3 regions of the Comamonas sp. lk genome follow, and region 2 is predicted to be linked to each of the others. Evidence: riboswitches for the same ligand, from Rfam matches in the RefSeq annotation. Region 2 holds a riboswitch; each other region holds the start of a gene.
What was found. Region 2 has a riboswitch for thiamine pyrophosphate ahead of EAO39_RS09595 (long-chain fatty acid--CoA ligase). Riboswitches for the same ligand answer to the same signal wherever they lie in the genome.
Positions count from the first base shown of each region.

Region 1: another riboswitch for thiamine pyrophosphate. It lies ahead of thiC (phosphomethylpyrimidine synthase ThiC); the one in region 2 lies ahead of EAO39_RS09595 (long-chain fatty acid--CoA ligase).
Region 3: another riboswitch for thiamine pyrophosphate. It lies ahead of EAO39_RS10725 (FAD-dependent oxidoreductase); the one in region 2 lies ahead of EAO39_RS09595 (long-chain fatty acid--CoA ligase).

Region 1 is NZ_UOOB01000001.1:3,816,613-3,827,046, reverse strand. Features, by position in the region: gene EAO39_RS17470 (RNA methyltransferase) at 123-923, shown strand; gene cysE (serine O-acetyltransferase) at 963-1,805, shown strand; gene EAO39_RS17460 (nitroreductase) at 1,989-2,648, shown strand; gene EAO39_RS17455 (ABC transporter substrate-binding protein) at 2,761-3,930, opposite strand; gene EAO39_RS17450 (nitroreductase) at 4,251-4,907, shown strand; TPP riboswitch at 4,983-5,112, shown strand; gene thiC (phosphomethylpyrimidine synthase ThiC) at 5,414-7,357, shown strand; gene EAO39_RS17440 (SDR family NAD(P)-dependent oxidoreductase) at 7,696-8,487, opposite strand; gene EAO39_RS17435 (DUF3833 domain-containing protein) at 8,493-9,053, opposite strand; gene EAO39_RS17430 (MFS transporter) at 9,050-10,345, opposite strand; gene EAO39_RS17425 (hypothetical protein) at 10,364-10,434, opposite strand, start outside.
Region 2 is NZ_UOOB01000001.1:2,068,591-2,079,024, reverse strand. Features, by position in the region: gene EAO39_RS09610 (HDOD domain-containing protein) at 1-79, opposite strand, end outside; gene EAO39_RS09605 (Tex family protein) at 136-2,508, opposite strand; gene EAO39_RS09600 (DUF72 domain-containing protein) at 2,688-3,788, shown strand; TPP riboswitch at 3,853-3,944, shown strand; gene EAO39_RS09595 (long-chain fatty acid--CoA ligase) at 4,014-5,096, shown strand; gene EAO39_RS09590 (acyl-CoA reductase) at 5,093-6,544, shown strand; gene EAO39_RS09585 (ABC transporter ATP-binding protein) at 6,549-7,307, shown strand; gene EAO39_RS09580 (ABC transporter permease) at 7,304-8,092, shown strand; gene EAO39_RS09575 (ABC transporter substrate-binding protein) at 8,118-9,122, shown strand; gene EAO39_RS09570 (SDR family oxidoreductase) at 9,262-10,059, shown strand; gene EAO39_RS09565 (enoyl-CoA hydratase/isomerase family protein) at 10,093-10,434, opposite strand, start outside.
Region 3 is NZ_UOOB01000001.1:2,318,598-2,329,031, reverse strand. Features, by position in the region: gene EAO39_RS10765 (peptidylprolyl isomerase) at 1-465, shown strand, start outside; gene EAO39_RS10760 (hypothetical protein) at 633-1,508, opposite strand; gene EAO39_RS10755 (sigma-70 family RNA polymerase sigma factor) at 1,505-2,092, opposite strand; gene EAO39_RS10750 (hypothetical protein) at 2,151-3,071, opposite strand; gene EAO39_RS10745 (cytosine permease) at 3,574-4,875, shown strand; gene EAO39_RS10740 (ankyrin repeat domain-containing protein) at 4,945-5,586, opposite strand; gene EAO39_RS10735 (SH3 domain-containing protein) at 5,849-6,277, shown strand; gene thiD (bifunctional hydroxymethylpyrimidine kinase/phosphomethylpyrimidine kinase) at 6,343-7,242, opposite strand; TPP riboswitch at 7,312-7,459, shown strand; gene EAO39_RS10725 (FAD-dependent oxidoreductase) at 7,565-8,659, shown strand; gene thiS (sulfur carrier protein ThiS) at 8,788-8,985, shown strand; gene EAO39_RS10715 (thiazole synthase) at 9,086-9,889, shown strand; gene EAO39_RS10710 (thiamine phosphate synthase) at 9,892-10,434, shown strand, end outside.

The sequences.
Region 1 (10,434 bases), 1.7 Mb from region 2:
TTTGTGTTGCTCGGCCCGCTGTTTTGTGGGCCTTCTAGGGTGCTCTATTCCTGCGTACCAGAGAGAGCCGCTTGCGCGAGGTCACCGTCTTATCTGGGCCACAAGTGGGGCCTTTAGTCTTGATGAAAACCCGATTCGTATTGATTGAAACCAGCCATGCCGGCAATGTGGGCGCTGCAGCTCGCGCGCTCAAGACCATGGATTTTGATGATCTGGTGCTGGTGCGCCCGCGCTGGGCCAATGTGCTGCGCAAGGAAGAAACCATTCAGCGGGCCAGCGGCGCGCTGGATGTGCTCAACCAGGCCCGCGTGGTCGAGACGCTGGAGGAAGCCCTGGATGGCATCAGCCACATGTGCGCCACGGCCATGACGCCGCGCGACTTTGGCCCGCCCACGCGCACGCCGCGCCAGCATTTCGAGATGCTATTGAAAGGCGAGCTGGATACGCGCTCTGAACCCTCGGTTGATGGCGATTTGACCGATAACGCCGTCACGCCGGGCGTTGCCTGCAACCAGAAGGGCGTGGCCTTTCTGTTTGGCTGCGAGCGCTTTGGCATGAGCAACGAGGATGTGTACCGCTGCGATGTGGCCCTGTCCATTCCGTCCAATCCCAAGTTCGGCTCGCTCAATCTGGGTTCGGCGATTCAGGTCGTGGCCTATGAGTGGCGTCTGGCGCTGGGCGGTTTTCCGCAGGCAGAGATCACGCCCGAGGTGAACCGGGCCGACATGGCCCAGGTCCAGGGCATGCTGGGCCACTGGGAGCAGGCACTGGCCCATATCGGCTTTCTGGACCCGGCGGCGCCCAAGAAGCTCATGCCCCGGCTTAACCAGCTTTTCAATCGCGCGCAGCTGACCCAGGAAGAAATCCATATTCTTCGCGGTGTTGCCAAAGCCATGCTGAAGGCGCAGCCGCCAAGCCGCTAGACTGAGCATCCCTGTCAATCTTTACCTTATAAGCTTTTGATGCTTGCTCGCCTGCGCTCCGACATCCAGTGCATTCTCGACCGCGATCCTGCGGCCCGCAGCACCTGGGAGGTCATCACCTGTTACCCGGGCTTGCATGCCATCTGGCTGCAGCGACCCGCGCACTGGTGCTGGACGCATGGCTTCAAATGGCTGGGCCGTTTCATCTCCCATATGGGCCGCTGGTTCACGGGCATTGAAATCCATCCCGGGGCCGTGATCGGCAAACAGGTCTTCATTGACCACGGCATGGGCGTGGTGATCGGCGAAACCGCCGTGGTGGGCGACGGCTGCACGATTTATCACGGCGTTACGCTGGGCGGCACCTCGCTGTACAAAGGCAGCAAGCGCCACCCCACGCTGGGCAAGAACGTGGTGGTCAGCGCGGGCGCCAAGGTGCTGGGCGGTTTCGAGGTCGGTGATGGTGCCAAGATCGGCAGCAATGCCGTGGTCATCAAGCCCGTGCCGGCCGGCGCAACCGCCGTGGGCATTCCGGCGCGCATCATTGCCAGCAAGAACGGCCACAGCGCCGATGTGACTGACGTGGTCGAGACCGATGCCGCATCCAAGGCTGCGCCGGCTTCCGAGGCGGCAGCCGCTGCGGGCGAGGCGGATAAATCGGGCTTTTCCGCCTATGGCATTACCTCGGAAGTGGACCCCGTGGCTCTGGCCATGCGCGGCCTGTCCGAAGGTGCTGCCTGCCATGAAAAGCAGATAGCGCTGCTGTGGGCGGCGATCGAGAAGCTGTCGATTCAGGGCAAGGTGTCGGATTGCATGCCCTGCGAGTCGGAGCGCCCCCAGGCCTTCCAGAAGGACAAGATCGATCAGATCATGGGTAAATAGCCTTCAAGCGCTTGTCATTCAAGCGCTGTCAGCTGCGTATTCAATAGCAAAAGCCGGAATCCTCCGGCTTTTTTCATGGGGCGATGGATGCGGCTCAGTGCTTGCCATTAGTTGATTTGAGGGGCGGCGGGCCGGTCGCTGGGTCTGAGACTGGGCCTGGTTTCAACCCCGGACTCAAGCATGATGAATGTGGAACAGGCATTGCAGCAGCGCCATTCGGTGCGCGCGTTCTTGCCGCAGACCGTCGATGGCGCGCTGGTCAAGACCTTGCTGGCTGCTGCAGGCCAGGCGGCATCGGGTGGCAATCTGCAACCCTGGCGCGTGATCGCGCTGACAGGCCAAAGCCTGAGCGACTTGCGCGCCGCCATGGCCACGGCCGTGCCCAACCCGGATCCCGCCCTGGTCTACCCGGCCCAGCTGTGGGAGCCGTACCGCAGCCGCCGCTTCGATAATGGCGAGCAGCTATACCAAGCACTCCAGTTGCCGCGCGAGGACAAGCGCGGCCGCCTGATGCAGCTGGCCCGCAATGCCCAGATGTTTGGTGCACCGGTAGGCATTTTTGTCGCCGTGGAAGAGCGCATGGTGCATGCGCAGTGGGTGGATCTGGGGCTTTATCTGCAGTCGCTGATGTTGCTGTCCACGCAAAAAGGGCTTGCGACCTGCGCCCAGGGCTTCTGGCGCAACTATGGCGATTTTGTGGCCCGTCAGCTGGCGCTGCCCCAGGGCTACCAGATCGCCTTTGGCATGGCGCTGGGCTATGAGGACAAGACGGCACCCGTCAATCAGTGGCGGTCCACCCGTGCACCTGTGACCGACTGGTGCGAGCTGCGCGGTTTTGATTGAATTCGTCTGCAGCCTTTATCAATAAAGCGGTGAGTGATGCTGTTTATATAGTTACGGCCGGGCGTAAAAAAGCCGGGCGCTGCGCCCGGCTTGCCTTGGACTCAACGCGGCCTTATTTCCACAGCGCGCATTTGCTTTCTTCCTTGGTGGTGAAGACCTGGTCTGCGGGCAAGGTCTTGGCCACCTTGAAGTAATCCCAGGCTTTTTTCGATTCGGCCGGAGCCTTGACCTGCAGCAGATACATATCGTGGGCATAGCGGCCGTCGGGGCGCACCACGCCCTTGGCGTAGAAGTCGGACAGCGGCGTGGCCTTGAAGCCGGCCATGATCTTGTCTGCATCCAGCGTGCCCAGACGCTCTGCTAGTTTCAGGTACTGCATGGCGGCCGAGTAATTGGCCGCTTGCAGCGAGGTCGGCATCTTCTTGAACTTGGCAAAGAAGCGGTCGGAGAACTTGCGGCTTTCCGGGTTCAGGTCCCAGTGCCAGCTGTCGGTAAACATCAGCCCTTCGGTGGCCTTCAGACCCAGGCTGTGAATGTCGGAGCTGAACAGCAGCAGGCCGGCCAGCTTCATGTTCTTGGTCAGGCCAAATTCACGCGCCGACTTGATGGCGTTGATGGTGTCGCCACCGGCATTGGCCAGCCCCAGAATCTGGGCCTTGGAATTCTGGGCCTGTAGCAGGAAGGAGGAGAAGTCCGCCGTGTTCAGCGGGTGCTTGACGCTGCCCAGCACCTTGCCGCCAGAGGCGTTGATGACGCGGGTGGTATCGGCTTCCAGCGCGTGACCGAAGGCATAGTCGGCGGTCAGAAAAAACCAGCTCTTGCCGCCCAGCTCCACCACGGCCTTGCCCGTGCCCTTGGCCAGGGCCACGGTGTCATAGGCGTAGTGCACAAAATAAGGGCTGCACTGCTCATTGGTCAGGGCCGAAGAGCCCGCACCGTTGATGATGTAAACGCGCTTTTTTTCGTCGGCCACCTTGCCCATGGCCAGGCCGGCGCTGGAGGTGGTGCCGCCAATCAGCATGTTCATGCCCTGGGTGTCAAACCACTCGCGGGCCTTGCTGGCCGCAATATCGGCCTTGTTCTGATGGTCTGCCGTCAGCACTTCAACCGGTTTGCCCAGCAGCTTGCCGCCGTAGTCGTCCACCGCCATCTGCACGGCCAGTGCGCCGCCCTTGCCGTCCACATCGGAGTACAAGCCCGACATGTCGGTGATAAAGCCTATGCGCACCTTGTCCTGGGCGTGAACCGCGCCGGCTCCAAAGGCCAGGCCCAGGGCCAGCATCAAGGTGGAGGCTTGGGGCCATGATTTGCGTAGCGAAGAAAAAGCAGAACCACTCATTAAATGCATCTCCTGCAAATGTCGGACGGACAGGGCTTACCGGGGCGCTTGCACCCACCATCGTGGGTGCAAGCAGGCTGCATGGTGGCAGGCCGGCAGTGCGATGCCATTAGGGCAAGCACGGCTCAGGCGCAGTCAAGTGATGAGCTGTTGCTTGCGGCACCAGGGCGTTTGCGGGCTGTTGCCTGCGGTACAGGAGCAATTGCCTGAGCCGCATACACTGCGGCGCAATCTTTTGACGGATGAAGACAGGTGATTGAGTGATGACCATGGAAAATTTGCTGCAGCAGCGCCGCTCGGTGCGTGCTTTTCTTCCCCGCGCTGTGGACGCAGCGACCGTGCGCCAGCTGCTGGAGACGGCGGCGCAAGCCCCGTCGGGCGGCAATATGCAGCCCTGGCGGGTGACGGCCGTGGGCGGTGATGCGCTGCAGGCGCTTGGCACCAAGGCCAGCCAGACCGAGCCGGTATCGCGCCCCGGTCTGTCCTATCCGCCCGGTCTGTGGGAGCCGTATCGCAGTCGCCGTTTTGACAATGGCGAAGATCTGTATCGCGCCATCGGGATTGGCCGCGAGGACAAGGCCGCCCGTCTGCAGCAGCTGGCCAAGAACAGCCAGATGTTCGGCGCCCCGGTGGGTGTTTTCGTGGCGGTGGAAGAGCGCATGGGCTATGCGCAGTGGGTGGACCTGGGCATTTATCTGCAATCCTTCATGTTGCTGGCGGTGGAGCAAGGTCTGGCCACCTGCGCCCAGGGTTTCTGGCGCTTGTACAACGACATGCTGATAGAGCAGCTGGCGCTGCCCGCCGGCTATCAGATCGCTTTTGGCATTGCGCTGGGGTATGAGGATCCATCGGCTTCCATCAACCAGTGGCGCGCCAGCCGTGCGCCCGGCGGCGAATGGCTCACGCTGCAGGGTTTTTGATTGAGCACAGTGCGGTCACAGCTGTTGCAACGGGTTTGTGCGGGGCTTGACCTGCCAAAAACCTCGCCTATACTGGCTGCTGCTCCGGGGTGTGCGAAAGCGCTGAGAGACCAGAAGTGGATCTGTCGAAAGACGGCTCTATCAAGGTTAACCCGACGAACTTGATCCGGTTCATACCGGCGGAAGAAGAGCGGGACCCTGAAGCGGGGCCGATGGATGACAGGCAAGGCTGCTTTTCAAGCGCCGCACCTTTGAACCATGCGGCACAGCACACCCCAGGCGCCTCGCGCACTGGGGTTTTGTCTTTTATGGACTGACCACGGGACGCGTCGGCCATGGCCGGAATCCAAAAATTCCGGTGGTGAAATTAAGGCACTGGCCAACCAGCGCCCAGGTTTCACCCAGGTGCAGGTGGTTGATGGCAGCAAGCCGGCATCCACCAGATCAGAGCAGGGCCGGCACTCCACGGAGCGTTTGATGAATTCACACGCTTTGAGGAGACTGACATGAACGCCCCCGATTCCATCTTCACCCCTGCTGCTGGCAACGCCCCGGATGCGAGCCGTTTTGCCGACCTGCTGGCCCAGTCGCTGGAACCGTTTCCTGCCTCCGTCAAGAGCTATCTGCCAGGTCAGCTGCATAGCGGCTTGCGCGTGCCGGTGCGCGATATCGCACTGACCAATGGCGAGCTGGTCAGCGTGTATGACACCTCCGGCGCCTATACCGATCCGTCTGCCACCATCGACGTGCGCAAGGGCCTTGCCAGCGTGCGCGGTGGCTGGATTGATGCGCGTGGCGACAGCGAATACTACGTGGGCCGCCAGCGCGTGGCGCTGGATGATGGTGGCAAGCGTGGCGAAGAAGACCGACGTGTGGACCAACTGCGTGCCGAGGCCGCCGCCCTGCAGCGCCAGCCGCGCCGCGCCAAAAGCGGTGCCAACGTGACCCAGATGCATTACGCGCGCAAAGGCATCATCACGCCCGAGATGGAGTACGTGGCCTTGCGCGAGAACGGCCGCCGTGAATGGATGGCCGAGTACCAGCAGGACGCGGCGCGTGAAGCGCGCCTGGCAGGCAACAGCCTGGGTGCAGCCATCCCCAAGATCATCACCCCCGAATTTGTGCGCGACGAAGTGGCCCGCGGCCGCGCCATCATTCCCGCCAACATCAACCACCCCGAAGTCGAGCCCATGGCCATAGGCCGCAACTTCAAGGTCAAGATCAACGCCAATATCGGCAACTCCGCCGTCACTTCCAGCATCGAGGAAGAAGTTGAAAAGCTGGTCTGGGCGATCCGCTGGGGCGCGGACAACGTCATGGACCTGTCCACGGGCAAGAACATCCACACCACGCGTGACTGGATCGTGCGCAACTCGCCCGTGCCCATCGGCACCGTGCCCATCTATCAGGCGCTGGAGAAAGTCGGCGGCATTGCCGAAGACCTGACTTGGGAAATCTTCCGCGACACCCTGGTCGAGCAGGCCGAGCAGGGCGTGGACTACTTCACCATCCACTCCGGCGTGCGCCTGGCCTATATCCATCTCACGGCCCAGCGCCGTACCGGCATCGTTTCGCGCGGCGGCTCCATCATGGCCAAGTGGTGCATGGCCCACCACCGCGAAAGCTTTCTGTACGAGCACTTCGAAGACATCTGCGACATCATGAAGCAGTACGACGTGAGCTTCTCGCTGGGCGATGGCCTGCGTCCCGGCTGCGCATCGGACGCCAATGACGAAGCCCAGTTTGCCGAACTCAAGACCCTGGGCGAGCTGACGCAGATCGCCTGGAAGCACGATGTGCAGACCATGATCGAAGGCCCGGGCCATGTGCCCATGCACATGATCCAGGCCAATATGACCGAGCAGCTCAAGCACTGCCATGAGGCCCCGTTCTACACGCTGGGCCCGCTGACCATAGACATCGCCCCCGGCTACGACCATATCGCCTCCGCCATCGGCGCGGCCATGATCGGCTGGATGGGTACGGCCATGCTGTGCTACGTCACGCCCAAGGAGCACCTGGGTCTGCCTGACCGCGACGACGTCAAGCAAGGCATCATTGCCTACAAGATTGCGGCCCACGCAGCCGATGTGGCCAAGGGCCATCCGGGCGCCCGCTCACGCGACGATGCCCTGAGCCAGGCGCGTTTTGACTTCCGTTGGGAAGACCAGTTCAACCTGGGCCTGGACCCCGACACCGCCCGTGCCTTCCACGACGAAACCCTGCCCAAGGACAGCGCCAAGGTGGCGCACTTTTGCAGCATGTGCGGCCCCAAGTTCTGCTCCATGAAGATTACGCAGGAAGTGCGTGACTTCGCCAAGCAGCAAGGCGTGGCCGCCGAGCAAGGCATTGCCGTAGGCATGCAGGCCAAGGCCCAGGAGTTCAACAAGGCCGGTGGCGATTTCTACATCCCCATCGTCAATGCATCGACCGACACCACGGCGCGTTGATTCAAGGTGAAATAGGGCTGAAGCGCTTATATATCAAGCACTGGTAGCTATCAAATAAAAAGCGCAGACGAGGTCTGCGCTTTTTGCTTTGTGAAGAGGTGATTCAGAGTTTGAGGTCAACATTCGATTTATGCGAGAGCGCAGCCAAACGACCCATGCGGACACTTATCTCGCCTTTCCAGATGACCCCATTTATGCAGGTCGCTGTCTGTCAGTGACGGCTGGTTTGCCCAATTCAGCCCTCTTCAATATTTGGATCACGCGAGGCTTTGTTGATCGCCTATTCTTGTGTGCGGCGGCCCTTTAGCCGCAGCTTATGCAGTGAAACAACTCGGACATCAGCTTCCTGTGATGCGGCGTACAGCCGAAAAATACCAGGCGTCGGGCAGGCAGCGCAGCAATCGCATCCAGCGCGTGAAGCGGCGCGGAAAATTCATCTCGAAGCGCCCCTGGGCCCAGCCTTGCAGCATGTGCTGGGCCGCCTCGTCGGCACCGATCAGGGCCGGCATGCTGAAGCTGTTTTGCGCCGTCAGCGGCGTATCGACAAAGCCGGGGTTGATGATGGACACGCCCAGGCCCAGGCTGTGCAGATCCAGATAGAGGTTTTCCGCCAGGTTGTTGAGCGCCGCCTTGGTTGGTCCGTAGGCCAGGGACATGGGCAGCCCGCGATAGCCGGCCACCGAGCCGACCAGGGCCAGATGGCCCTTGCCAACTGCCAGCAGCATGGGCAGCACGGCGTCCAGCAGGTGCAGCGCGCCGCCATAGTTCACGGCCAGGTGGCGCTGCATCTCGGCCAGGTCGAACTCCGTGGCGCGCAGGGGCCGGTAGTGGCCTGCGCAGTAGAGAACCAGGTCAGGCGCTCCGCCCGTATGGGTCAGTACGGTCTGGGCTGCAGCAGCCACGGCCTGGGCATCGGTCACGTCCAGGGGCAGGGCCAGACAGCCTTCGCGGCCGCGCTCGAAATCCTGCAGCGCACCGGCATCTCGCGCAGAGACGATCACGCGCGCACCCTGTCTGTGCAGCGCTTCGGCGGTGGCGCGCCCTATGCCCGAGGAGGCTCCCAGAATCCACACCGAGCGGCCCTTCCAGTCGCGTAGCGGCGGGTTCAGGCGGCGAGAGAACAGTGGCATGGCAATCACTCCTTGATGATGGCCAGCGTCACGTCGCCCAGGTGCAGGCCGAGCTTGCTCATGGCCGTGCGGTTGAGCAGGGTGCGCCCGTCCATCAGATACATCCAGTCGTCCATGCTGACGTTCCAGACCCTGCCGCCCACGGGCAGGGCCAGCACATAGCTCCAGCGGATGGCATTGCCTGCGCTCTGGCCCTGGGCTTCGCCCACCACGTCGTCGGCCCGACCGCTGTAGCGGCCGTCGCCCAGGTGGCGGATATGCCAGGTTCGCTGCTGCGTGCTTCCATCGCTGTAGACAAAGTGCTCTTCCAGCGTGCCTTCGTCGCCATTCCAGCGGCCCGTCATGCGCACGTTAAAGCGCTTGACCACCTTGCCCGAGCGGTCCGTGAATATGCCGTGCGCCGTCAGCGGTCCGTTGAAATACTGGCGCAGGTCCAGCTGCGGCTGCTCCTTGGCGTAGTCCTGCACCGAAGGCCCGGCGCAGCCTGCAAGAGACAGTGCCAATGCGGCCCCCAGGCAGGTGCGCCGCAGTGGCGAAAACGAAGCGGAGTGGGTGTTGTGGCTCATATGTGCCTCCAGGAAGAATGCAGTCGCTCGGCGCGCCAGAGCAGCAACGCCGCCGCCAGCTTGAGCAGGCAGGGCAGCCCGCCATAGGCCCAGGCCAGCGCTTGCAGGCCGGCCGGATCGGTGCCGCCGCTGCGGTAGCCCGCAGCGGAGAGCAGGGGCAAGGCCAGGCCGGCGGCCAGGGCCAGGTTGAGCTTGGTGGCGCAGGTCCACCAGCCCAGGTAGCGGCCCTCGCCCTGGCCGCCCTGGCCGGACTCGTGGATCACGCCCGTGAGCAAGGCGCCCGGCAAGGCCAGATCCGCGCCCAGGGCCAGCCCGCTGGCTAGGCAGATCATGGCAAAGGCCAGGCTGTCGCCCGCGCCCAGCCAGGGTGTGAAGCCAAAGGCCAGCACGCTGGCCAGCATGCCTGCGCGCCAGCTGGGCGCCAGGCCCCAGCGTGAGACGGCCTTCACCCACAGCGGCAGGCCCAGGGCCGCCGCGCCAAAAAAACACAGCAGCAGCAAGGGCTGGAGCGCGGGCGCCTGCAGCCGGTCGGCTACAAAAAAGGGCAGCAGCGTGGCAGGAATGGCAGCGGCCACGCCATTGAGCATGAAGATGGCCAGCAGCCTGCGAAAGCCGGCATCTGCCCACGGCGAGGCCTGATGAGCAACAGCGGTGGCACTGGCTGCTGTGGCCTGCTCCGGCAGCGCCACCGGAGCCTTGAGCCGGTACAGACCGGTCAGGCCCAGCACAAGACCTAGAGCCAGCACGCCACTGGTCGCATCAAAGCCCATCCACGCCGGCAGCGCGCTGGCCAGCAGCACGCCCGCCAGCGTGGCGCCCTCGCGCCATGCGGTCACCCGCGCACGCCATGCAGGCTGGCCGCCCCAGCGGGTGCCCCAGGCCTGGTGGAGGATGGTGACAAAGCTATAGGCCAGCGTGCACACCAGCAGGCTGCAGGCCAGCCAAGCCAGCATGGCGGCCTGGGTTTCGCGTGGGGGATGCCAGAGCGCCCAAAAGCCCAGCGCCATCAGCAGACTGCCCAGCGCCGCCGCGCACCAGGCCGGCCGCGTACCCTGGCGCAGCAGCCTGTCGGCCTGGCGGCCGATGGCGGGGTCGACCAAGGCATCAAAGGCGCGCGTGGCCAGCAGCACGGCGCCCAGCCCCGCCAGCGGTGCGCCCGCCACGCTGGCGTAGTGGTAGGGCAGGTTCACATACAGCGGCAGGGACACAAAGGCCAGGGGCGCGGCCAGCCCGCCATAGGCCAGCCCTGTGCGCCAAGATAGCATAGGGGCGGTGGCAGGGTGGGAGGCCATGGCGTAGTCCCTTGGCACTCAGCCCAGGCCTAGCAGCGAGGTGCGCATGGCTGGCGCCGAGGTCTGCGGCGCCAACCAGATACCGAAGA
Region 2 (10,434 bases):
CCACGGTGCGTGGCTGGCTGGGCAGCGAAGCTGGCAAGCTGAGCAAGGCTGCCAGATCCATGGGACGTGACAGACTCATGATTTCCGTAGCGTTTGAGGCAAGCTGTGTGGATGGACTGGTGCAACCACCAGAGCTTACTTCTTCAAGCTCTGCAACTTGGCAAAAGCGGATGACATGGCATTTTGCTGTGTTGCCTCATTGCTACGCTGGGCCTGGGCATAGCCGCCACGCTGTTGGCCCTGGCCCCGGCCGGCGCTCTCGAACCGGTTGTCGCGCGGTCCATCCCTGCGTGCAGGTGCGGCATCCAGCTTCATGGTCAGGCTGATGCGCTTGCGCGCCACGTCCACCTCCAGCACCTTGACCTTGACGATCTGGCCGGTCTTGACCACTTCGCGTGCGTCTTCGATGAATTTGTGACTCATCTGACTCACGTGGACCAGGCCGTCCTGGTGCACGCCCAGATCCACAAAAGCACCAAACTGGGCCACGTTGCTCACCGTGCCTTCCAGCGTCATGCCTTCCTTCAAGTCCTTGATGTCGTCCACGCCCTCGTTGAAGCGGGCCACCACAAAATCCGGACGCGGATCGCGGCCCGGCTTTTCCAACTCGCCCAGAATGTCCTTGATAGTGACAGCGCCGAATTTCTCGCTGGCAAATTGCTCGGGCTTCAAAGTCTTGAGCAACTCGCCACGGCCCATCAGCTGGTCCACGGCCTTGCCGGTGGAGACAATGATCTGCTCGACCACCGCATAGGTTTCAGGGTGAACACCCGTCATATCCAGCGGATTGTCACCGCCGCGAATGCGCAAAAAGCCTGCGGCCTGCTCGAAGGTCTTGGCACCCAGACCCGCCACGTCCATCAGCTGCTTGCGATTCTTGAAGGAACCGTTGGCATCGCGCCAGCGCACCACCGACTTGGCGACCGAGCCGGAAAGGCCGGAGACGCGGTTGAGCAGCGGGGCGGAGGCCGTATTCAGGTCCACGCCCACGGAGTTCACACAGTCTTCCACCACGGCATCGAGCTGGCGAGCCAGCTCGCTCTGATTCACATCGTGCTGGTACTGGCCCACGCCAATGCTCTTGGGGTCGATCTTGACCAGCTCGGCCAACGGGTCTTGCAGGCGGCGCGCAATCGATGCCGCACCGCGCAAGCTTACGTCGATATCGGGCATTTCCAGCGCCGCAAATTCACTGGCCGAATACACCGAGGCACCGGCTTCGCTGACCACCACCTTCTCGATCTTCTTGTCGGCTTTTTCTGCGATCTTGATCAGATCGGCCGCCAGCTTGTCCGTTTCGCGGCTCGCCGTGCCGTTGCCGATGGCAATCAGGTTGATGCTGTGCTTTTCCACCAGCTTGGCCAACACGGCCAAGGAACCGTCCCAGTCGCGGCGCGGCTCATGCGGGTAGATGGTGGTGGTATCCACCAGCTTGCCCGTGCTGTCCACCACGGCCACTTTCACGCCCGTGCGAATGCCGGGGTCCAGGCCGATCACCGCACGCTGGCCGGCAGGCGCTGCCAACAGCAGATCACGCAGATTGTCGCCAAACACCTTGATGGCCACCTTTTCAGCGTCTTCACGCAGGCGGCTGAACAGATCGCGTTCGGTGGACAGGCTCAGCTTCACGCGCCAGGTCCAGGCCACGCATTTGCGCAGCAGGTCATCCGATGCGCGCTTGGCGTGGCTCCAGCCCAGATGCAGGGCAATCTTGCCTTCGGCAAGACTGGGTTGGCCGGGTTCGGGTTCCAGCGGCTGAACCAGCTTGGCTTCCAGAATCTCCAGCGCCCGGCCACGGAAAACGGCCAAAGCACGGTGCGAGGGCACGCGGCCGATAGGCTCGTCATATTCGAAATAGTCGCGGAACTTGGAGACTTCGGGATCGTCCTCGTTCTTGGCTTCCACCTTCTTGGAGCGGATCAGGCCCTCCTCCCACAGCCACTCACGCAGCTTCTGCACCAGCGCCGGGTCTTCGGCCCAGCGTTCGGACAGGATGTCGCGTACGCCGTCCAGCACCGCAAACGTGTTCGAGAAATCCGGGCCCGGCTTGCCGTCATCCAAGGTGGTAGCGGGTTGGCAGAAGGCTTCGGCCTCCTTGTGCGGATCCAGCTTAGGGTCGGCAAACAGCTTGTCGGCCAGCGGCTCGATACCGAATTCCTTGGCAATCTGACCCTTGGTGCGGCGCTTTTGCTTGAAAGGCAGGTAAATGTCTTCCAGCTCCTGCTTGGTGGGAGCGGTGGCAATGGCCAGACGCAATGCGTCGGTCAGCTTGCCTTGCTCGTCAATGGCTTTGAGCACCGTCTCGCGGCGATCAGCCAGCTCGCGCAGATAGCTCAGGCGCTCGTCCAGCGTACGCAGCTGCGTATCGTCCAGGCCGCCCGTCGCTTCCTTGCGGTAGCGGGCAACAAACGGAACCGTGGCACCGCCATCGAGCAACTCCACCGCGGCACTCACCTGCTGCGGCTTGACATTCAGTTCTTCGGCAATCTGACCAATGATTTTTTGCATTTGATACCCGCCCCATGGCGTTCAACCCAGAAAGCCAATGAGTGTGCCATAGGCATTCCGCCCCTCTGCGCATGCAAGCCGGCTGAAATGCAACAGAAACGAAAAAACTATGCATTTCATAGCTGCTCGCGCTTTCTCACTATGGGCTTGAGGTCTATTTCATTAAAATCAGACTCACCATGCCCGACTCTGTCCAGGATGACTTGTTTGCCGATGCCAGCCCACCGGAGCGCCAGCCCGCGCCCGGCACGGCCGCATCGCGCTTGGCGCCCGGACAGGCCGATGCCAAACCCGCGCCCAAAACAGCGGCTAAATCCGGCGGTGTAGCGCTTGCGCCAAGCGCTTTGCAGCTGGCAGAGCTGGCGGCCCAACTGCCTGCGGGTCTGCGCATGGGCGTATCCACCTGGTCTTATCCCGGCTGGGATGGACTGGTCTGGGACGGCGCCTATGACGCCAGCGTGCTATCCAAAAAAGGGCTCACCGCCTATCACCAGCACCCGCTGCTGCGCACCGTTTGCGTGGACCGCACCTTCTGGCGCCCGCTGACGGCCAGCCAATACGCGGCTTTTGCAGCCCAGGTCGATGCCGATTTTCGTTTTGTCGTCAAATGTCCGGCCGGAGTCACCGATGCCCAGGTTCGCAGCGAGGACGGCAAGCCCCGCCAGAGCAACCCGGCCTTTCTGGACCCGCGCCTGGCCGTGGAACATTTCGTGGAGCCCACGCTGGAAGGCCTGGGCGAAAAGCTGGGCGTGCTGGTCTTTCAGCTCAGCCCCCTGCCCTGGAGCTGGCTCAGCCGCCCCGGCGCGTTGCTGGACAAACTGGGGGTCATGCTGGCTGCCGTGCGCCAGGCACTGGCCGCTCGGCCGCAAGTCATCGTGGCCGTGGAAGTGCGCGACCCCGAGTTGCTGGGCCCTGCGCTGGCCGCCACGCTCAAGGCCCACGCAGCCACCTTCTGCCTGGGGCTGCACGGCAAGATGCCGCCCATAGAGCAGCAGCTACCCATGCTGCGCGCCCTGTGGCCCGGCCCCCTGGTCTGTCGCTGGAGCCTGAACCGCATCTTCGGCGCCTATGGCTACGCCGATGCGCAGAAAAAACATGAGCCTTTCAACGAAATCCGCTCCGAGGACCTGCATACCCGCGCCCTGCTGGCGCGCACCATCCAGGGCATTACGGGTGCCGGCCAGCCCGCCTTTGTGACCATCAGCAACGATGCCGAGGGCTGCGCGCCACGCTCGATTGCCCTGCTGGCACAGGCGTTGGCCCAAAGCGGCCCCGCCTAGCCAGACCGACATTCGGGCGCTTGCCGCCGTACACGACGGCGTCAGCGCAACTGCGGTAAGATGGCCCTCCGCTCCGGGGTGCACTGCCGTGCTGAGATCCACACCCGAGAACTTGATCCGGGTCATTCCGGCGGAAGAAGAGCTTGCATCCTGACGTGACCGCACCTGCTTGCGGCACAGCCAGGGGCCTTCGGAGCATCATGTCCCAGCTCTCGAAGGAATTCCATGGACAAGGCCGCCTCGCTGGTCGCAGACCTGCTCTCATTCATTGCCATGGATGGCTGCACCGACGACCAGTTCGACCAGCTCGCCCTGCGGCTGTTTGCCTATCAGTTCGAATCCAATGCGCCGTTTCGCAGCTTCTGCCAGCGGCGCGGTGCCACGCTGCGCAATGTGAAGACCTGGAGCGATATTCCGGCCGTACCCATTGACGCTTTCAAGGCCATGGAGCTGCGCAGCGAGCCCGCCTCCCCCACCGAGCGCGTGTTTATGACCAGCGGCACTACGGGTCGGGCTGCGCGCGGCCGCCACTTCCACCCCCTGCTCGACGTCTACGATCTGTCGATGACGCGCAACTTCGCACAGCGCTTCATGCAAGGAGCGGAGCGTCTGCCCATGGGCATTCTTTTCCCCGACGAGCAAGCCATGCCCAATTCCTCGCTGGCGCATTATCTAGCGCTGGCCAAGTCTGAGTTCGGCACGCCTGACAGCCGCTATTTCCTGGGCTCTGAGGGGCTGGACATGCCGGCGCTGTGCGCGGCTCTGGAGGAATCCGAACGTACAGACCGACCTTATGCACTGCTGGGTGCCAGCTTCAGCCTGGTACATGTGATGGACGCTCTGCGTGCCCAGGGCCGTAGCTTTCGCCTGCCTGCGGGCAGCCGCATTCTCGACACGGGCGGCTACAAAGGCCAGTCGCGCGAGTTGCCGCTGGAGGAGTTCTATGCCGACCTGTCCCAGCTGCTGGGCGTGCCGCTCAGTCACTGCATCAATATGTATGGCATGACCGAGCTGAGCACGCAGTTCTATGACGACGGCAACACCGTGCTGCCCTCGGTCAAATCGGGGCCGCACTGGATACGCTCGCGCCTGGTCGAGCCCGTCACCGGCCGCAACGTGGCACCCGGCGAGCGCGGCATCCTCGTGCACTGCGACCTGGCCAACTACAACGCCGTCACCACCATACTGACCGAGGACGTGGGCCTGTGGGCCGAGGGTGGTTTTCTGCTGCTGGGCCGTGCCGAGGGTGCGGCCGCCAAGGGCTGTTCGCTGGCCGTAGAGGAGTTTGTGAAAGCTGCTGCCGCATGAAGATCGAGCGGATCACGGCCGGCTATCTGCCCGGCTTACGCGACGACGAGGTTCAGTGGCAAGTGCTGCCCTTTGAACGCGAGGACCTGCGGCTGGAAGTCTCTGTTCCCGTGCTGAGCGCCGCCCAGATGCGGGCGCTGGCGGATCGGGTGCAGCAGGCGGCAGATCGCCATCTGCGAACCATGACGGTGGCAGAGATCATCGCCGTGATCGACCGAGCCATTGCGCGCCTGCTTGACCGCAATGATCCGTATCGCCAACAGGCCGAAGCCTGGCTGCCCGTGGTCAGCGGCTACGACGCGGACATGGTGCGGCTGGGACTGACCGGGTTTTTCAAGACCTTCCGCGCCGCGCAGCTGCGGCGCTTTGTGGCCGAGGATTTTGCCAACCCCGCCGTACTGGACGGTTTCCAGCCCGCGCCCAAGGGCGGAGCCGTACGGGCCTTCGGGCCTGATCTGCTGGTGCACAGCTGGGCGGGCAACGTACCGGCGCTGTCGCTGTGGAGCCTGGTCTGCGGCCTGCTGGTCAAGGCACCCAGCATAGGCAAGCTGGCAAGCGCCGAGCCACTGTTCGCAGGCTGGTTTGCACGGCTGCTGGCCGAAGTCCATCCGCCGTTGGCCGATTGTCTGGCCGTGGTGTGGTGGAGCGGCGCGGGCACAGAGGAAGCCAGCGCCTTGTACGAGCGCGCTGATACGGTGCTGGCCTATGGCGGCAACCAGACGCTGGATGCGCTGCGCCGGCGCCTGCCCGTGACCACCCGCTTTCTGCCCCACGGCCACAAGCTGGGCTTTGGCCTGATCGGCGCGGCCGCAATGGATACGCTCAAAGCTCCCGCTACGGCCCGCCTCGCCGCCTGGGACGTGATGCGCTACGACCAGCAAGGCTGCTACTCGCCCCATGTCTTTTATGTGGAGCGTGGCGCTCCCGTGAGCCCGCGCGCCTTTACCGACTATCTGGCCGCCGAGCTGGCCAATCTGCAGCGCCGCTTTGCGCGCCGCCCCCTGGCTCTGGAGGAAGGCACGGCCATCGCCAAATGGCAGCAGAGCGTGGAGTGGGCAGGTGACGAGCAGCAGTTGCTGGGCCCGGTGGATGCACCCTGGAGCGTGGCCTATAGCGACAGCCTGCAGCCGCTGACGCCCACGGCCCTATACCGCACGATTGCCGTGGTCGGCGTGGACAGCCTGGATGCCGTGGTCCCCGTGGTTGCCGCGCAGCGCGAATTCCTGCAGACCGCCGGCATTGCCGCCACACCCGAGCAGCTATACCGGCTGGCCGGTCTGCTGGGCGCCGCCGGCGTTACGCGCATCAGTGCCATAGGTTCCATGAGCATGCCCGAGGCCGGCTGGCACCATGACGGGCGCTTCAATCTGATCGATCTGGTGCGCATGACCGAGATCGAGCAATCGGCCGAGCTAGCGGCCCAACCCTTGGCCTCTTATGCGGACTGAGGACATGGCTTTTCTCGAGATCGAACGAGCGGTCTTCACCTATCCCGGCCATGCCCCGGTAGTGGACGGTGTGGACTGGCGTATGCAAGCCGGCGAAATTCACTGCCTGCTGGGCCGCAGCGGCTGCGGCAAGACCACGCTGCTCAAGCTGGCTGCAGGCCTGCTCAGACCGCAATCTGGCCGCATCGTGTTGCATGATCGCGAACGTAGGGGCGAGTTGGCCGCACCCGGGCCGCAAGTGGGCTTTATGTTCCAGGCCCCCACGCTGCTCGATTGGCTGACAGTGCTGAACAATGTGCTGCTGCCTGTTTCGCTGCAGCGCAAACCCACACCACAGGACAGGCAGCATGCGCTGCAACTGCTGGATCAACTGGGACTGGCAAGCCATGCACAACAGCATCCACGCCAGCTCTCTGGCGGCCAGCAAAGCCGTGCGGCTCTGGCACGGGCGCTGATTCTTGCCCCACCGCTGTTGCTGCTGGATGAGCCTTTTGCCGCCCTGGACGCCATCACACGCGCCGAGCTGCAGGACGATCTGCTGCGCACCTGCCGCGAACGCGGCACCACGGTGCTCTTCGTCACCCACGACATCAATGAAGCCGTCTACCTGGGCGACCGCATCGCACTCATGCATGGCGGGCGCATTGTGGACGACTGGACGATTGAGCTGCCCGCGCCCCGCACCCAGGCCATGCGCCATGGTCCGCTCTTCAACGAATACTGTGCCCGCGTGCGCGCATCCATGGACAGGACTGCCCTATGAGCGCCACGCCATTTCAGGCACGGCTGCTGGCCGCTGCCCTGCTGCTGATTTTGCTGGGCCTGTGGGAGCTGCTGGTGCGGCAATGGGGTCTGTCGGCCCTGGTGCTGCCCGCGCCTTCGGTGGTGGCAGCGTCGCTATGGACGGGCCTGGCCTCGGGCTATTTCTGGCCGCACCTGCTAGCAACGCTGCAAGCCCTGCTGCTGGGCCTGGCGGCCGGCAGCCTGGCCGGTCTGCTGATGGGCATGGCACTGGCCGAATGGGAATTGCTGGAGCGTGTGCTCAAGCCCTATGTGGTGGTCAGCCAGGTCGTACCCAAGCTGGCGCTGGCGCCGCTGTTTGTGCTGTGGTTCGGCTTTGGCATGTTGCCCACGGTGCTGATCACGGCGCTGATCTGCTTTTTCCCGCTGATGGAGAACACGCTGACCGGCCTCAGGCAGGTCGATGCCCAGCGGCTGCAGCTGTTTCGCATGCTGGGGGCAACGCGCCTGCAGACGCTGCTGCGCCTGAAACTGCCCGCGGGCCTGCCCGCCATCCTGGCGGGTCTGCGCGTGGCCGTGGTTCTGGCTCTGGTCGGTGCGGTGGTGGCCGAGTTCATGGGCGCCAGCCGCGGCCTGGGCGCCGTGGTCATTGCCGCCCAGGGAATGATGGACACCTCTTTGATGTTCGCGGCCCTGGTCATCATCGCCGCCATGGGCCTGCTGCTGTATCAGGCCTGTCTGATGCTGGAGCGCAGACTGCTGCGCACCCACGCCTTTCCAATCTCTCGCTCAAGCGGCAAGTCTTGAGTTTCTCCACTGTTTGATCCGCGCCATGCACACACCGATTCAGCCTCCGTTCATCTCCCGCCGCAGCCTGCTTGGCGCCGGTGCCGCTCTCACCGGCCTGACGCTGGCGGGCACCAGCCTGGCCGCTCCTGTCCAGGGAAAGATCCGCCTGGCAGGCTGGAGCAAGCCCATCAGCGAGATCACCAACATTTTGGTCGAGCCCGAAAAAGGCTTTTTCAAGGCCCAGGGCCTGGAGCTGGCCTACCTGCCGGGGGCGGGCGGTGGCGATGCCATACGCAATATGCTCAGCGGCCAGGCCGATGTGGCCTTCACCGATCCAGGCTCCTTCTTCATGGCACTGGACAAGGGCGAGAAGCTGGTCGCCATCTACGACATCTATCCGCAAAACGTATTCAACGTGGTCTCGCTCAAGTCGGCAGGCATTCACAAGCCGGCCGACCTCAAGGGCAAGAAAATTGGCGTCTACAGCCTGTCCAGCGGCACGCGCCAGAACCTGCTGGTGATGCTGCACCAGGCCGGCCTCAAGGAATCGGATGTGACCATCGTCGTCACCGGCCTGCTCAACTTCGCGCCGCTGATGCAAGGCCAGGTCGATGCCACGGCTGCCACCGACACCGGTCTGACCGTGGGCCTGCGCAAAGGCATTGGCGAAGTCAACGTGATGCAGGTGCGCGAGCACCTGAACATCTCCAGCGATATGTTCGTGGTGCGCGAGGATGTGCTGCGCGAGAAGAAGGATTTGCTCAAGGCTTTCCTCAAGGGCTACCGCGACAGCGCGGCCTGGATGATGGCCAACCCCGAGGAGGCAGCGACCCTGGCCGGCAAGTACGCCATCGACGGCACGCAGCGCGACATCAACCTCGACGTGATCCGCCTGCGCAATGCGTCCTCCCAGCCGGTACAGGCTGGCAAGCCTCTGGGCAGCTTCGACATCGCAGCCCTGCAAAAAGGGGCCGATGCCTATCACGCTCTGGGTCTGGTACAGCGCCAGATCAAGGTGTCTGACGTCGTGACCACCAGCTTGCTGTAGTTCCCCTGAGTCGCTATGCAGCTTCCCTCTGAGGGGGACGACGCCCTCGGTGCGGGGCGGCCCTTCCTCGGTGTCTCACACTTTGCCCGCGCCAGCTTGAAGGTCTGCGAGCGACATATCAGCACAATGGAAAATTGAGATGAATCAAGCTTCTGGAATGAATCTGCGCGGCAAGGTGGCACTGGTCACGGGTGCCGGCCGTGGCATAGGCGCCGCCATTGCCACGGCGCTGGCACGCCAGGGCGCGACCGTGGCGGTCAACTATCTGTCCAATGATGAGGCTGCCGCCAGCACGGTGGCGACCTGCCAGGCTGCTGGCCAGGACATGAGCGGCGATGCCTGGGCCGTCAAGGCCGACGTGGGCTCGCAAGCCGACGTCCAGTCCATGGTGGACGGCATCGTCCGCGAGGCCGGGGCCATAGACATCGTGGTCAACAACGCCTTCAGACCCTATGCTTTCGACCCCGAGCGTCGCAAGCGCTTCGACGATCTGGAGTGGAGCGACTATCAGGCCCAGTTCGACGGCGCCGTGGGCGCAGCCTTCAACGTCTGCCGCGCAGTACTGCCGCAGATGCGTCAGCGCGCACGGGGCAGCATCGTCAACATCGTCAGCAATCTGGTGGAGCACCCTGTCGTGCCCTATCACGACTACACCACAGCCAAGGCATCGCTGGTGTCCTTCAGCCGCAATCTGGCCTGCGAGCTGGGACCTATGGGCATACGCGTCAACTGCGTGGCACCAGGCCTGGTCTACCCCACGCAGGGCACGCAAAACACCAAGGAATCGTTTCGCGAGTCACTGATGGCGGCCACGCCGCTCAGACGCCTGGCCAGACCAGAGGACGTGGCCGGGCCGGTGCTGTTCCTGGCCTCGGAGCTCAGCGGCTTTATGACGGGACAGGTGTTGTTGGTGGACGGCGGCCTGGTGATGCGCTGAACTTACGGATCAGCGCATCAGCGGATCAACAGGCTACGGACAGCAGCCCTGCCCGAAAAACCAGTCCTTCAGCGCAGCCAGCGGGTGGGAATGTGCGGGCCAGGGGCTGGCAAAGAATGCCTGCCACTGCGCATCGCTCACGTCCTCGATTCGCGCGGGATTCCAGCGGGGGTTATGGTCCTTGTCCACCGCCAGAGCGCGAATGCCTTCCAGGGTTTCGCTCTGACCGGGGCGCAGATAAAAGCAGTGGCGCACCATATCGCGCTCCATGCGCAGGTCCTCGGCCAGCGTCATTTTTCGCGCCCGGCGGATTTGCTCCAGCACCACATGCAGCATCAGCGGCGAACGCTTGCGCAAGGTAGCGGCCTCGGCCTG
Region 3 (10,434 bases), 250 kb from region 2:
CAGAAAAACAATGCCGTGACCGACGCCGAAGCCAAGGCCGAGTACGACAAGTTCGTGGCTGCCAACAGCGGCAAGGAACTCAAGGCCAGCCACATCCTGGTGGAGTCCGAAGACCGCGCCAAGGCCATCATTGCCGAAGTCAAGGCCGGCAAGAAGTTTGAAGACATCGCCAAGAAAGAATCCAAGGACCCCGGATCGGGTGCTCGCGGCGGCGATCTGGACTGGGCCAACCCCAACAACTACGTGCCCGAGTTCACCGAAGCCCTGGTCAAGCTGAAAAAGGGTGAAATGACTCCAGCGCCCGTCAAGAGCCAATTTGGCTGGCACATCATCCGCCTCGATGACGAACGTCAGGCCGAGCTGCCCAAGTTTGAAGACGTCAAGCCACAGATCAGCCAGCAGCTGCAACAGCAAAAGCTGCAGCAATTCCAGGACGATCTGCGCAAAAAGGCAAAAATCCAGTAACATGGATTCACATCAGCGCTGAAAAGCACTGGTCAGACCATCACCACAGCCCGCCTCGCGCGGGCTTTTTTTTGCCTGCCTGCACCCTGTTTCACCCCTGATTTTGTGAACAAATGCAAACAGGGCTTGCGTTGGATGCTCCTGCTTTTATCAGCGCTGTCGCCGCCTCAAGGCCCTGACTCGGGCTCGTCCGCTTCAGCCTCGTTTGATTTCCCTGGCTCCCTGGTCGGGGTTTTGACCGCCGGCAGACGCGGCCGGCATGCAGGGGCGGAGGATTCTGACCCGGAATTGCCCTTGGAAACTGCGGGTGTTTGAGCAGGTACTTTGGCCGCCATATCTGCCAAGGCAGCGGCGGCCGATGGCGTCACTTTCTCAGCCTGTACAGCGGCAGGCGGTGCTTGCTCTTCAGGGCACAAAGGCAGTTGCGCCTCTTGCCGCGACTGCTTAGCGCTCCTGGTTTCTTTAGCCTCGGGTCGCACCACGCTGGTTGCGGATTGGTCGGCGAGCTGACCGGCCGACTGGGCCAGCGGCGGTGCCGAAGAAGGCTCCGGCGATGCAGGCATGGGAGCGGTCATGCGGCTACGCGCGGCATCTGCTCGGGGCGCTGCTGCCGGTGGAGCATTTTCCGCACTCAAAGCCGCTCCGGCCGCCGGATTGGTGGACTCTTCAGTTGCTGCCCTGGCCGGCTCATGCACAGCCGTACCCGAGCCAAATCCGTCAGCTTCCCGCTTGCCTCCGTCATCCCAGCCCGCCATATGCTGCAACACCAGCCAGCCGACCAGGCCTATGGCGGCCACGCTCGCCACCGCCTGGCGCAGCCAGAACCTATCGTTGGCGGCAGCTTTGACCGAGGTTTGAGAGGCGGTACTGGCGCCTTGCTCGCCACGGCTGCCGGCCCGCCCTGCCCCAGCCCTGGCATGGGCCAGAATGCGCTCGCTGCTTTGTGCACTGGGGCCGACATCGCCCTGCACGGCATCCAGATAGATATCGCGCAGCGCATCGTGCCGGGGGCCGGTTGACGAATTCTCGGTTTTCGGGCTCATGCCAGTTCCTCCAGCGCCTTGCGCAATTTGGCGCGCGCATAGCGCAAGCGGCTCTTGGCCGTTTCTTCGCTCACGCCCGTGGCGCTGGCGATCTCGGCCAGCGACATATCGGCCTCCACCTGCAGCAAGAAGCACTCGCGCTGCTCGGCTGGCAGGCTTGCCAGCGCATCGAGCAAGGCCTGGGCCATGAGCTGGCGACTCAGACGGTGATCCGGCTCAAAGCCCGAAGCGGCAAACAGGCTCTCGGCCAAGCGCTGGGACTCCTCGCTATCGGCCGACAGACTCAGACCCGGCTTTTTCCGGCGCCAATGGTCCACCAGCTTGTGATGGGCCATGGTGAAGAGCCAGGTGGTGAATTTGCTACGAACTTCATAGCTTCCAGCGCAATCCACAAGCGCGAACCACAAGTCCTGACTCAAATCCTCGGCCAGCGCCGCATCGCCGGTGTTGCGATAAAAATAGCGCCATAGCCGCAGACTGTGTCTGCGGTACAGGGGCACAAATGCCGCTGCCTCGCCAGCGGCATAGGCGCGCATCAGTTCCTCGTCGGCAATCGTTGATTGGGGGGGCGGCAATTCGGCCATGCCGCGATTATGCAAATACCGCCGCCCCCAACCCCACCCTCATGCCGGGCAGGCTCCGTCAATAGCGGGGAGGATCGGGCACATAAGCGTCATCGCCGGGAAAAGCGCGCGGCGTGCGGGGCAACACGGGCTGAGGCCGAGGCTGGGGAATCACGCCCTTGGCCACCAGATTGGCATAGCTGTCGTAGCGTATGCGCACCAGCTGTTCGGGCCGGCTGTAGGCACTTTCAAACTCGGTGCTGCCCGCATAAGAGTTCTCCACCGCTCCATGACCCGTGCCCAGCGAAGGAGCGGGAGCTGCAGCACGGGGAGCACGTTTTTCGGCCGCTGAGCTGCGGGCCGAGCCGCTGGCCGAGGCTTCGGGAGCAGCGGCATCAGCGGCCATAGGCGCTTCTGCCGCCGCAGAGGATTGCTGGCTGTCCTCGGCCTGACGCGAGCTGCGGCGAGGATTTTCATAAACGATTTCGGGTGGTTTCTCGCTGAACAGTGCCACGCCTATCACTCCCACGTCGCCGGGGCGACCTGTGCGGCTGGCGTAAGACATATCGCTTTGCGAAAAATAAAATGCGGCGACCTGATCCTGGCTCTTGCGCCAGCCCAGGATGTCGGCCTGCTCGCCAGCGTCGAACACATAGCCGTCCTGAGCGCGGGAGACTGCCGTCTTGCCGGTGAGCACATTGACGCCATCGACGCTGATCACGCCCAGCACGCGACCGCCCGTGCGGTTGCGCACGCGCACGGCGTAGTTGGCACCCGGGCGACCCGCAACCCATAGCTCGCCACCTTGGCGATACACGGGCAGCACACGGCCGCTGGCGCGTTCCACAATGCTGATGTCGGCCAGCGAGCGGGTCTGGGCATGGCTTGTGCCTGCGGTCCCGAACGCCGCCATGGCCGCAGCGGCGCAGGCGGCGCGCAACAAGCTGGCGCGCGAGAGTGGCAAAGGCGAAAGACTGAAGCGCATCGAAGAGGTCTGCATGGTGGTTGGCTCCTGGGTTGATGTCCATGACATCTGCTCAAACGCACCAGCCGCCGCAACGGGGTTAAATCCAGACCTCTGCAATTGCAAGCATTTGCAACTGCAGCGTTTGCCGACATGGCCGCCCTTCTCGCTTCTTCTCGCCCCACCCCAACTCACCACCAACCTCATTGCCACTCTTTATGCACGGCAGTCTCGCCCTGGCAGCCCATGGCAGGACACAGAGCCTGCGCAGCAACTCTGGCAAAATTGCCTGCGTTGCTGCAGATCCACGGGTCTGCAGCACACACGCTAGGGGTGTCCCGGTGGCATCAGCGCCGGGGCTGAGAGAGTCCCTTTGAACCTGACTGCGCAGGCAGGGTCTTCAAGACCCAAGCCTGCCCGAGATCATCCTCGCGCAGGGAAGCTGTTCACGGTATCCAAGGCCAGGCACTTGCCATGCAAGAGCGCCACGCGCCTGCACCGGCCACGGCCCCTGCTTCGTTTTACTGGCGGAGCATTCATGAATTCATCTACTTCCACCCCTGGCAACGAGGCCCTGGCGCCCGTGGCCGAACACCAGCGCGTGTTCCTGTGGCGCGACCACGCCTCGCTGTGGTTCAGTCTGGGCGTAGGCCTTTTGGTCATGCAGATGGGCGCCTATCTGCTGCCCGCACTCAGCCCCGCACAAGCGCTGGGTGCCATCGTCCTGGGCTCCTGCGTGGGCGCGGGCCTGCTGGGCTGGGTGGCCAAACTGGGCTGCGACAGCGGTCTGGCCAGTGCCGGGCTGATGCACAGCGTCTACGGCCGCCGCTTTGCGCAGTTGCCCATTGTGCTGAACATCGTGCAGCTGCTGGGCTGGGGCACGTTCGAGCTGGTGATAATGCGCGATGCCACGCTGGCCCTGGGCCGCCAGAGCGGGGGCATGGCGGCCAGCTACTGGCCTTGGGTGGTCACGCTGCTATGGGGCGGTGTGATCTTGCTGCTCATGAGCGGCTCCATGGTGCAACTGGTGCGCCGCATCATCTCGCGCGTGGCCCTGCCGCTGGTGATTTTGTCTCTGCTGTGGCTGAGCTGGCAGTTTGTGGGCATGGCACAGACCCAAGGCTTTGCCCCGCTGTGGAACCGCGCTGGCGACGGCAGCATGGGCATGCTCTCGGCCGTGGATCTGGTGATTGCCATGCCCATCAGCTGGCTGCCGCTGGTGGCCGACTATGCACGCCATGGCAAGAACGGAAAATCCGCGCTGACCGGCACCTGGACGGGCTTTGCCCTGGCCAATATCTGGTGCTATTCGCTGGGCGTGTTGGTGGCGCTGACCTTGCCCAGCCAGGATCTGGTGACCGCCCTGCTGCTGGCACAAGGCGGGCTGATTGCCCTGTCGCTGGTGCTGATCGACGAGGTGGACAACGCTTATGGCGATGCTTATTCGGCCTCCATGTCGGCCCATAGCGTGCTGCCCCGCTGGAGCATTCGCCGCTGGGGCCTGCTGATTGCCACGGTCTGCACGCTGCTGGCCCTGGTGCTGCCCATGCACAGCCTGGAGCCTTTTCTGCTGATCCTGAGTTCCTGCTTTGTGCCGCTGTTTGGCGTGGTGCTGGGCCGCCTGTCCTTTGGCGCCAACGCCCAGGAGCTGATGCACAAGGCTCCGCCTGTGCGCTGGGACGCCGTCACCCTCTGGCTGCTGGGTATTGCCTGCTACCACCTGATGCCCTATCTGAGCCAGGCCATGGGCTCGGCCCTACCCACACTGATCATCACCTTTGTGCTGGCGGCGCTCACCCGCCAGCGGCAGACGGCTCAGGTGCAAGCCGCTCGCGCATAGGTTTCACTATCAATTAAAGAGCTTTCAGCGCTTACGCATCAAGCGCTGCAAGCTTGTTTCACCTCAAAATCACTTCGCACCTGCCGCCTGCAGCAGTTGCACCACCTCGCGCTGGCCGCGCTGGCGCGCGTGGGCCAAGGCCGTCACGCCCTCCTTGTCCGGCAGATTCAGATCGGCCCCGGCGGCAATCAGCGAGCTGATGATGGCCTGATGGGCGGGCCCGCCATCGGCCAGCACCACGGCTTCCATCAGGCAGGTCCAGCCCAGACGGTTGACGTGATCCACGTTCACACCGGCTGCGATCAAGGCCTGGGCGGTTTCCACATGGCCGCGTTCGCAGGCTGGAATCAGCGCCGTGCCGCCATAGCGGTTCAGGCTTTTGAGATCAGCCCCGTAGGAGAGAGCCATGCGCACAATCTCCAGCCGCCCCTGGGCACCGGCCAGCATATAGGCGCTGTCTTGCTGCTGGTTCTTGAGATTGACATCGGCCCCGTGCAGCAGCAGCGAGCGTGCCACTGCTATATGGTTGCCCGCCGTGGCCCGCAGCAGCGGCGTGCTTCCCTGCGCATCTTGCGCATTCACGGGCGCACCACGCGCCAGCAGATCCCGCACCGCAGCTGCATCCCCTTTGTCGGCCGCGGCCAGCAGCGCTGGACCCAAGGCCTGGTTGCTGCCGTTTTGCCCATCGCCAGCCAAGACCGGTGGCGCCATGGCTTTGGATGCCGTAGCGCTTTGACTGGCCGCCAGCCCCGTAGCCAGCAGTACCGACAGGCCCAGCACAGCAGTGAGGGTGGAACGCATATAAGGCAATGGCATGAAGATTCCTTTCAAGCTGTCAGCTTTCTGCAGGAACTATAGCAACACCCACTGATCTGACGCCAGGTACAACGCATTTTGATACTTTCTTGAAAGGAAACACTGCTCCGTGCTTTGCAATCACCACCGTGCCCCTCGCTGGATAGCCGCTGGCGCCATGGCTTTGGCCGCCCTCACCACCACCTTGGCGCCGGCCGCGGCCCAGGCTCAGGAATTCGTGAGCATCAAAGGCAGTACTGCCAATGTACGTGCCACCCCCAGTACGCGCGCTCCCGTGCGCTGGGAGCTGAGCAAAGGCTATCCGCTGCAGGTCATCAAGCACCAGGGCTCATGGCTGCGGGTCAAGGACAACGAAGCCACGCTGGGCTGGGTCCATCAAGGCATCACCGGCAAAGCCGCACATATGGTGGTCACGGCCCCTACGGCCAATCTGCGGGCCGGCCCAGGCCAGAACCACCGCCGCGTGGCCAGGCTGGAGCAAGGCGATGTGCTGCGCACCCTCAAAAAGCAGGGTGGCTGGGTGCAGGTGCAGCGCAGCAACGGCGCCAGCGGCTGGGTGGCCGGCAATCTGGTCTGGGGCTGGTAACGCCCTCGAGCTAAAAAACCAAGGCCTGCATCTGCAGGCCTTTGGCTTGCTAAGGCCGTTGAGGCTCAAACAATCAGCTGCGCGCGTGGTGCATAGCCATGGTTGAGCGGACCATGGCCGTGGCCGGTGTAGACATCGGCGCCGGCAGCAATCGCGCCCAGAATATAGCGGCGCGCTTCGGTCACGGCCTGCTCCAGAGCCAGGCCCTGGGCCAGGAAGGAGGCAATCGCCGAAGACAGCGTGCAGCCCGTGCCATGGCCGTTATGGGTCGCGATGCGCTGCGATTGCAGGCGCAGATAGTCGCTGGCGGCCTGACCCTGACGGCCCAGCACATCCATGACCAGATCGCCGGGCAGATGGCCGCCCTTGAGCAGCACGGCCGGTGCCCCCATGGCCAGCAGATCGGCCACCGCCGCATCCAGATCGTCGATACCGCCAATGCCCCGGCCCAGCAGCATGGCGGCCTCGTCCAGATTGGGTGTGATGACGCTGGCCAGCGGGAAAATCTCCCTGACCAGCACCTGGGCAGTCTCGGGCGCGATCAGGCGGTCGCCGCTGGTGGCCACCATCACCGGGTCCAGCACCACGTTCTTGATCTGGTGGCGGCGAATGGCATCGGCCACCACGCTCACCACCTCGGGCGTGGCCAGCATGCCGATCTTGACGGCATCCACGCCAATGTCCTGAACCACGGCATCGATCTGGTCACGTACGGTAGCGAGCGGAATGCCGTGAATACCAGTCACGCCCAGCGTGTTTTGCACGGTGATGGCGGTAATTGCCGTCATGCCGTAGCAGCCCAGGGCGCTGCAAGTTTTCAGATCGGCCTGGATGCCGGCACCGCCACCACTGTCCGAACCGGCAATGGAGAGCACGCGCGCATAGCGCTTGCGGCCTGTGGAGGCTTGAGGAGCCGCAGTGGATGGGAAGGTGGATACGGTAGGTTCAGTGTTTGGCGCGGTCATGGGGAAAAATTATCGCCCATGCGCGTGCTCCATGCCCGATGTCGCCGGTTGTGCTTTAATCTGCTCACACGGACGAAACAGGGGTGTCCCACGCGGTCTGCAAACCATTCAAAGTGTTTGCAAACTTGGTGCGGACTGAGAAACACCCTGGGGCCTACACCGGCCCCCTGCACCCGATCCAGGTCATGCTGGCGTGGGGAGTTTCAGAGTCAGCGCGTTCCACATCCGCGTTTTGTCCTGCACATGGTTGCCATGCAGGACTGCCTCATTCCCACCTGCCCCCGCTCCATGTGCGTATCGATTGAAAGAATACGAACCGCACATGTCATTGCTTCAAGCTTCTTCACACGTCGCCATTGTGGGCGGCGGCCTCATGGGCCGGCTGCTGTCCCTGGCGCTGGCTCTGCGCGGCCACCGCATCGATCTGTACGACGCCCACGGCCCCGAAGGCGATGGTGCTGCCGCCCGCGTTGCGGCCGCCATGCTGGCGCCGCTGGCCGAGTCGGCCATTACCGAACCCGGCGTGGTGCGCATGGGCCAACATGCCTTGAAGCGCTGGCCCGAGCTGCTGGCCCGGCTGCAGCAACCGGTGTTCTTTCAGCAAAACGGCACGCTCATCCTCTGGCACCGCCAGGATCAGGCCGATGCAGCCCGCTTTTTTGGCCTGCTGGAGAAAAATCGCCGCATCAACCCCAGCCTGCCGGCCATGGAAGAAAAGACCGGCGCTGCGCTGCAAGACTGCGAACCTGCGCTGCAAAACCGTTTCAGCCAGGCCGTGTACCTGCCCGGCGAAGGACAGCTGGACAATCGCCAGTTGATGGCCGCTCTGCTGCCAACCCTGACCGAGCTGGATGTGAAGCTGCACTGGCATGCGCCGCGCGAGCTGTCGGACTTTGCGCCCGGCACGGCCGGTCAGCCCGATTTTGTCTTTGACTGCCGTGGCCTGGGTGCCCGCTCGCAGTGGAAAGACCTGCGCGGCATACGCGGCGAGGTGGTGCGCATCCACGCGCCAGAGGTGACGCTGCAGCGCCCCACGCGCTTGATTCACCCGCGCTACCCCATCTATATCGCCCCCAAAGAGGACCATCTGTTCGTGATCGGTGCGACCGAGATCGAGTCGGACGATATGTCGCCCGCCAGCGTGCGCTCGACGTTAGAGCTGCTCTCTGCCGCCTACACCGTGCACCCCGGCTTTGCCGAGGGCCGGATTGTGGAGATTGCCACCCAGTGCCGCCCCACCCTGCCCGATAATCTGCCCGCCGTGCGCCTGCTGGCCCCGCGTGTCATGGAAGTCAACGGTCTGTACCGCCACGGCTTCATGATCTCGCCCGCCATGCTGGATGTGGTGCTTGAACTGGTGGACCACAACGATTCACCGCTGGCCCGCGAATTTGAGGTCGCCGTACACCGCAGCTGAACGCCTGTCACACCAGCCCTGACTTTGGTGCACAGCACAAACAACCTGGGCATACACAAGAATTTGAGCCACAAGGCGTAACTTTGCGCCCTGCCTTAGAAAAGAATGCATTGACTCCGATGACCGCCATGAAAATCACCATCAACCAGCATCCCCATGAACTGCCCGCAGCGGCCACCGTGGCCTATGCGCTGGAAAAACTGCAGGCCACACCGCCGTTTGCCGTGGCCGTCAACACCCTTTTTGTGCCCAAGGCCCGCTACGAGGCGCTGGCACTTCATGATGGCGACAAGATGGAAGTCATCTCCCCAGTCACTGGCGGTTGAAAAAAGTTCGCCAGAGTCGCTGCGCTGCAGCGCTTGCCCAGGGCCTCTCACTCAGGCCATGCCTGTGCAGTGGCTTGCAGATCCAAGATAAAGACAAATCATGAATACAAAAACCAACGACGACGCCCTGGTTCTGTACGGCCAGCGTTTTGAAAGCCGATTACTGCTGGGCACTTCGCGTTACCCCTCGCCGGCGATTCTGGAAGCGGCCGTGGCCCGTTCCAAGCCGGCCATGGTCACCGCCTCGCTGCGCCGCCAGGGCAGCAACGCAGCCGAAACCGGTGCCAGCTTCTGGGAGCTGCTGCGCAAACTCAACGTGCCCGTGCTGCCCAACACAGCCGGCTGCATGACGATCCAGGAAGCCGTGACCACGGCCCAGATGGCGCGCGAGGTGTTCGACACCCCCTGGATCAAGCTGGAGCTGATCGGCGACGACTACACGCTGCAGCCCGATACGCTCAATCTGGTCGAAGCAGCCTCCATCCTGATCAAGGACGGTTTCCAGGTTCTGCCCTACACCACCTACGATCTGGTGCTGTGCCAGAAGCTGGTGGACGTGGGCTGCCAGGCCGTCATGCCCTGGGCCGCGCCCATTGGCACGGGCCGTGGCCCTGTCAATCCCTATGCCATGCAGATGCTGCGCGAGCGCCTCAAGGTGCCACTGATTGTGGATGCCGGCCTGGGCCGTCCCTCCCACGCCTGCTCGGTGATGGAATGGGGCTATGACGCCGTGCTGCTCAACACCGCCGTTGCCTTGTCTGAAGACCCCGTGGCCATGGCCGGCGCGTTCTCGGATGCCGTCAATGCCGGTCACGCCGCCTACCGCGCCGGCGCCATGGCCGAGCAGACCGCCGCTCAACCCAGCACGCCGGTGCTGGGCACGCCCTTCTGGCATCAGGAATAAGCATGAACGCCTCCGAAATCAAGGCCATGGCGCAAGGCATCATGGCCCGGCATAGCGAGAGCTTTGGCGCGCGACTGCACCACGATGCCAACTCGGTCGAGCTGACGCCTCAACCCATGCCGGCCGCCCTGCGCCAGGAACCCGCCTACCTGGCGGCTCTGCAAGCCTGCAGCGCGCTGGGCTTTATTGCCGTGGATGCTGAGACATTGGCCCAGGCCTGGCAGCGCCAGGGCGAGCGCAGCGGCCAGTTCGACGCCACGCACTGGCCCGATGATTCGCGCGACTTCGGTCTGTCCGGCGCCGATCCGACCCTGGCCTATGCCAGCTGCCCCCGCGCGCTAGGCCTGTATGGCGTGCTGCCGACTGCCGAATGGGTGGGCCGCATGGCCCGCGCCGGAGTGCCTACGGTACAGCTGCGTTTCAAGTCTGACGACCAGGCCGCCGTGCTGCGCGAAGTGAAAGCCGCCGTTGCAGCCGTGCAGGGCACGGGCGCCTTGCTGTTCATCAACGACCACTGGCAGGCCGCGCTAGAGGCAGGTGCCTAC